2 regions of the Sporomusa aerivorans genome follow, and region 1 is predicted to be linked to the other one. Evidence: riboswitches for the same ligand, from Rfam matches in the RefSeq annotation. Region 1 holds a riboswitch; the other holds the start of a gene.
The links. Region 1 has a riboswitch for S-adenosylmethionine ahead of SATMO3_RS12160 (MetQ/NlpA family ABC transporter substrate-binding protein). Riboswitches for the same ligand answer to the same signal wherever they lie in the genome.
Positions count from the first base shown of each region.

Region 2: another riboswitch for S-adenosylmethionine. It lies ahead of metK (methionine adenosyltransferase); the one in region 1 lies ahead of SATMO3_RS12160 (MetQ/NlpA family ABC transporter substrate-binding protein).

Region 1 is NZ_CP156926.1:2,596,491-2,599,758, forward strand. It holds gene SATMO3_RS12155 (TetR/AcrR family transcriptional regulator) at 1-367, shown strand, start outside; gene SATMO3_RS12160 (MetQ/NlpA family ABC transporter substrate-binding protein) at 505-1,326, opposite strand; SAM riboswitch class I at 1,459-1,564, opposite strand; gene SATMO3_RS12165 (YerC/YecD family TrpR-related protein) at 1,774-2,094, shown strand; gene hisZ (ATP phosphoribosyltransferase regulatory subunit) at 2,094-3,268, shown strand, end outside; gene SATMO3_RS12175 (HDIG domain-containing metalloprotein) at 3,268-3,268, shown strand, end outside.
Region 2 is NZ_CP156926.1:3,543,409-3,546,676, reverse strand. It holds gene priA (primosomal protein N') at 1-212, opposite strand, end outside; gene SATMO3_RS16955 (heavy-metal-associated domain-containing protein) at 435-662, opposite strand; gene metK (methionine adenosyltransferase) at 741-1,931, opposite strand; SAM riboswitch class I at 2,000-2,103, opposite strand; gene coaBC (bifunctional phosphopantothenoylcysteine decarboxylase/phosphopantothenate--cysteine ligase CoaBC) at 2,157-3,268, opposite strand, start outside.

The DNA.
Region 1 (3,268 bases):
AATCAAGAAAGCCATTAAAGTATTTTTGGAATTTTATGTGGAAAATGCAGATTTGTGGCGGGTTTTAATGCACGAAATGCGTGGTTTGGGGCATGAGGAGCCGTCAAATTTTACTGAAGCGCAGCGTGAAAAGTACCGGGCCCGGTTTCAGCATACGACTAGCATACTGGAACAGATCCTGCAGGAGGGCATCGATCAGGGGGTTCTCCGTATTTGTGACGTGCATAAAGCGGCTCACGGTTTGTTTAGTGTGATTGTTATGATGGTTTTTCAAGGGTTTATCGGTGAGAAGGGTGAATCTATAGAGACATCGGCGAACGGTATTGCCGATATCTTTCTCTATGGTGTTGTTGCCCGGCAGGATTAATGAAGAAAATACGGCTTACGCCGAGCCTTCACCAAACGTAAGCCGATCTTGCCCTCAACCGGGAGGAAAGATATACTTTTTAACCGGATGGAAGGAAAACGGCTTGAACCTTATTAAGGTTCAAGCCGTTTTTAATATTAGAATGCAGGTACTACTGCGCCCAGGTATTTTTCTGTAATGAACTTCTTCACTTCCGGTGAAGTAAGAGCCTTCGTCAGCTTTTGAATTTCCGGGCGATTTTCGTCACCTTTTCTAACTGTCAGGATATTAACGTACGGGGAGTCATTCTGTTCGATAAACAGAGCGTCTTTGGTGGGTACGAGCTTGGCTTCCAGGGCATAATTGGTGTTGATCACAGCCAGGGCAACATCATCGAGCGCGCGTGGTAATTGGGGAGCTTCAAGTTCACTGATTTTCACATTTTTGGGATTATCGGCGATATCTTTTACGGTAGCGTTAATGCCAACGCCTTCTTTAAGTTTAATAATGCCTGCCTTGGCTAAGAGCGCCAAAGCGCGGCCGCCATTTGTCGGGTCATTGGGGATGGCGATTTGAGCGCCGTTTTGCACATCGTTAAGATTCTTGATTTTTTTGGAGTAAATACCCATAGGCTCAATATGTACGGCGGCAGTGTAGGTCAGGTCAAGTTTGCGCTCGGCGCTGAACTTTGTCAGGTAAGGAATGTGCTGAAAGAAGTTGGCGTCAAGTTCTTTTTCGGCAACGGCAATATTAGGACGGACATAGTCGCTCATTTCAACAATAACAAGATTGACGCCTTCTTTTTCCAGAATGGGTTTAACAGCATTGAGGATTTCGGCATGAGGAACGGCGGTTGCTCCTACTTTTACCGTCTTTTTTTCCTGACCGGCGGGAGCCGGAGTTTCTTTACTGCCGCAACCGGCAATCACTGTGGCCAGAGCCAGTAATGCAGTCAGTAATAATACGGTGATTTTTTTCATAATAATATTCCTCCTGGTAAATAAATAGGTAAATGAATTGTGTGCAGCAGATGGAGAAGTTGTCAGAATATCCTCCTTTCAGGGAAAAAATAAAAGCCTCTTCGGCAGAGCGAAGAGGCTAATTTGCCCGGTTCTTCATCTGCCAGGATAGTAATCCTGTTGGAATTGGCACCGTTCGCATATGCGATGGTTGCCGCGGCGTCATCGGGCCATTCCCTCAGCCAACTCTTGATGAACAGTATTTAATTTACAAAAATTATATTATCATGGTGTTATGTACGCTGTCAATAGAATTTTTATAAGTAAATCCCGGTAGTAAAAACAAAAAAATGGGTATAGTATGTAAATGTTTTAATTAAATAAAGTTAAAAAGAGATAAAGAAGGAAAATCTGGTAAAGCAGCGAATAAATATACAGTAAGCAAGAAATACAGGGAGGCGTAGTACCATGCCGGTAAATCCCAAGTTAAAAGACAAACTTTCCGATCAGCTGTTTCAGGCTATTTTGGAGTTGCAAAATGAAGAAGAATGCTATCAGTTTTTTGAGGATGTCTGCACCATTGGCGAACTAAAAGCAATGGCTCAGCGGCTGGAAGTGGCGCGCCTGCTAAAGGCAGGCGTCATTTATGATGATATTGTGGCGGCAACCGGCGCCAGTACGGCAACCATCAGCAGAGTAAAGCGCTGCCTCTATTATGGAGCAGACGGCTATAAGACAGTACTGGCCCGGCTGGACGCAGACGAGGAAGACAAGAAGGGAGTAGAATAATGAAAAAGAACTATGTGCCGCAAATTCCTTATGGCACACGAGATTTATTGCCCCGGGAAGCCAAACAGAAGCGTCTCGTGGAAGGGGCGCTTGCTGAACTCTTTTCCCAATGGGGTTATGAAGAGGTAGTTACACCGACTTTTGAATATATGGAAACTCTGACATTAGGGACAGGGAGTAGTATTCAAGAGAATGTCTTTAAATTTTTTGATAAGAATAACCGCATTCTTGCCCTTAGACCGGACTTAACAACTCCCATTGCCCGGGTGGCGGTTACCAGGCTCAAGGAAACGCCGCTGCCGCTTAGATTGTTTTATCTTACCAATGTATTTAGGCATGAGCAGGCGCAGGCCGGCAGACAGTGTGAATTTTACCAGGCCGGAGTTGAATTTTTAGGAGCGCCTGGACCAGTTGCGGATGCTGAAGTGGTGGCGCTGGCTGTGGAGGCCATGCTGGAAGCAGGACTGACTAATTTTCAGATTAGCTTAGGGCAGGTTGATTTTGTCAACGGGATTATGGCTGAAAGCGGATTAAGCCCGGAGTATCAGCAGCAGATCAAATATTCCATGGTTTCCCGGGATTTGGTTGGCCTTGGCGAACTTCTGTCGCAAAGCGGCCTTAGTCCGGCTGCGCAGGAGCTGCTAAAACAAATTCCCCTCTTACATGGCCGGGAAGATATGCTCAATAAGGCGTACCAACTGGTGAGCAATGACCTTAGCCGGACGGCACTTGACAATCTGGCCGACATCCGGCGGCTGCTGGCCTGCTACGGCGTTGACAGCTACGTTAATTTTGATCTTGGCATTATTCGCGATTTTGATTATTACACCGGCATGGTATTTGAGGGCTATACGCCCGGTTTGGGCTTCCCGCTGTGCGGCGGCGGACGCTATGATAATATGCTTGCTTCCCTGGGGGATCCCAACCCGGCAACCGGGTTCGCGCTGGGCATTGAGCGGGTGCTGTTGGCGCTGGAGCGGCAGGGGATCGGCGTCAGTGTGCGCGGCCGGGATCTATATATTGCCTGGGCCGAAGGAAAACTTTCTGAGGCAATTGAAGCTGCCGGCAAGTACCGGAAGGCAGGACGGCGGGCGGAATTGGCAATAGCCGCGGCAGCGAAACAGGCCGCTGAGACAACTGCCCGTGAGCAAGGTTATGAAGAGCTGATTTATAT
Region 2 (3,268 bases), 950 kb from region 1:
TAGTCATCAAGCACAGCCAGAATCGATTTTAGGCCGTCTGTCGGTTCGTCTTCCAGGCTGATAACAAACCCTTCTACCTTTCTGCTGCCAAACGGTACCAGTACACGCCAGCCAATGTCTATTGCCGGCAACTGCTCCGGGATTAGATAGGAAAATGGTTTATCGATACTGCGGGCAGGAATATTTACAATTACTTGAGCGATATTTGACATTTTTTCACCTAAATATTTCATTATAAAGAGAAGGGGACTTGATAAGTCCCCTTTTATCTAAGAGTTTATATTCGCTTCTAAGTGGTAAATACCTGCTACTGGTTTTTCGGATAATAAGCGGCTAGTTCCCAATCTAGACCTGTGTCCATGGGCAATCGTTTGAAATAACGTTTTATTCGCTTTCTTAGCGGTGAAAAATGGAGCTTCATTACATCTGCTCCTTTAACCCTGGATGGAGTAGCCGAGTGATTGCAAGGTTTCTTCGATATATCCGCTGGAAGTTACCGATTCGTCATGGCTAACGGCAACCTGCTTGGCAGCCAGATCCACTTTAACAGAGGAAACACCATGCAAATGTGAAAGCGTATGTTCAATACGATCGCGGCAATGGTCGCCTTTAAGGCCTCCCACCCGGTAAACGGATTGTTTGGTTTTTGTTTGTGTAGCCAATGGAATACCTCCTTTGTACTGAATAGAGTGTCCAGCAATGTTAGTATTACCATTAGCCATTAATTCATTAATAAATATCTATAGATTGGCTTCTTTGCGTAACAGGTCGGCTTTATCGGTACGCTCCCAGGGCAGGTCGATATCAGTGCGGCCAAAGTGACCATAGGCGGCGGTTTGACGGTAAATAGGGCGTCTGAGGTCAAGGGATTTAATAATGCCTGCTGGCCGGAGATCAAAATGTTTGTTAATAAGCTCAACAATCTGCGTTTCACTGATTTTAGCCGTGCCGAACGTCTCAACCATGACCGAAACAGGACGGGCGATACCGATCGCGTAGGCCAACTGTATTTCGCACTTGTCGGCGAGGCCGGCCGCCACCACATTTTTAGCAACATAGCGGGCGGCGTAAGCGGCAGAACGGTCAACTTTTGTGGGATCTTTACCCGAGAAGGCGCCACCGCCATGACGGGCCATGCCGCCATACGTATCAACGATAATTTTGCGCCCGGTTAAGCCGGCATCACCCTGTGGACCGCCAACTACAAAGCGGCCGGTTGGATTAATATAATATTTTGTTTTTGCATCAAGCAGTTCACCAGGTACAATAGGACTAATAACTTTAGCGATCAGATCTTTTTCGATTGTATCGCGGTCAACATCCGGGCTGTGCTGCGTTGATATTACAATGGTATCGATACGTAGCGGTTTGCCATCTTCATATTCTACGGTTACCTGTGTTTTTCCGTCCGGACGGAGATAAGTCAGGTCGCCGTTTTTACGCACCTCAGACAGCCTGCGAGACAGTTTATGCGCTAAAGCAATTGGCAGCGGCATATATTCAGGTGTTTCATTGGTGGCATAGCCAAACATCATTCCCTGATCACCGGCGCCGATGGCTTCAATTGTGTCCATATCTCCCTGTTTGGCTTCCAGTGCCTTATCAACACCCATGGCAATATCGGCCGATTGTTCGTCAATTGAGGTTAAGACACCGCAGGTTTCGCTGTCAAAGCCGTATTTCGCCCGGGTGTAGCCAATACTTTTGATAGTTTCCCGGACAATTTTAGGGATATCTACATAGCAGTTGGTGGTGATTTCACCTACAACATGCACAATACCTGTTGTAACCAGCGTTTCGCAGGCCACCCTTGCTTCAGGGTCCTGAGCCAGAATAGCGTCAAGAACGCTGTCGGAAATCTGGTCGGCAATTTTGTCAGGATGACCTTCCGTTACCGATTCGGATGTAAAGAGTACACGCTTTTTTTCCATAATGTCCCTCCTAATTTAGCTACTGAAAAAGAAAAGCCTCCGCAAAGGGAGGCGTGATTTTGTTTTCACTCCCATCTTGCGGTTATCCGCCGGAATTGGCACCGTTTTAGACATTGCTAAATGGTTGCCGCGGTTTCATCGGGCCAGTCCCTCCACCAACTCTTGATGAGTATAGCATATGCAATTTTCATAACAAAAAAATTTTAATACAAATAGAGAAAAAAATCAAGTAGATTTTGTCAGCATTGCACAAATTTTGTCTATAACAATAGTGGCAATCTGTTGTTTGCTTAACTGGGGCAGTTCCTCCACATGGCCGCTTTTGTCAATTAGTTTTACTATATTCGTGTCAACATTAAACCCGGCCCCCGGTAAAGTTACATCATTGGCAATAATTAGATCAAGATTCTTTTTAATTAATTTATCACGGGCATGTAGCAAAAGCTCCTGGGTTTCCGCAGCAAAACCGACTAAGATCTGCTGCTTCTTCTTCTGGCCCAGCTCAAGCAGAATATCCGGATTCTTAATCAGACTTACTGTTAATGTTTCGCCGTCTTTTTTTATTTTATGATCAGCCGCTAATTCCGGCCGGTAGTCGGCGACGGCGGCGGCTTTAATAACAGCGTCTACCGTATCGAATTCAGCTAAAACGGCATCTCGCATCTGCAATGCCGTTTCCACTCGTCTGACACTTACTCCCGGCGGAGTTGGCAAGCCGGACGGACCTGATACCAAGATTACTTCGGCGCCTCGTTCGGCTGCTGCCTGGGCGATAGCATAGCCCATCTTGCCACTGGAGCGGTTGCCAATATATCGTACCGGATCTATAGGCTCACGAGTACCCGCTGCTGTAACCAATATCCGTTTACCGGACAGTTGCTTGCTCATTTGTAACAAAGCAACTACTTTTTCAACAATAAAGGCCGGTTCAGGCAACCGGCCTGGTCCTTCCACCCCGCAGGCGAGCAGACCGGCGGCCGGTTCCAGGATGTGATAGCCTATTTCCGCTAACCTGGCCAGATTTTGTCTGGTAACGGGATTTAAGTACATGTTGGTATTCATAGCCGGAGCAAGTAGTACCGGGGCTGTTGTGGCCATAACCGTTGTACTGAGCATATCATCGGCAATGCCGTTTGCGATCTTACCAATGATATTGGCTGTTGCCGGGGCAATTAAAAACAGGTCGGCACTGCTGGCCAATGCAATATGTTGTACATTCCAGGTTTTGGGTTCTTCCCACATATCGGTTACCACCGGGTTACCGCTCATCTCGCGAAAAGTCAGCGGGGTTACAAACTGGGTGGCCGATTTTGTCATAATGACATGGACAGTATAAC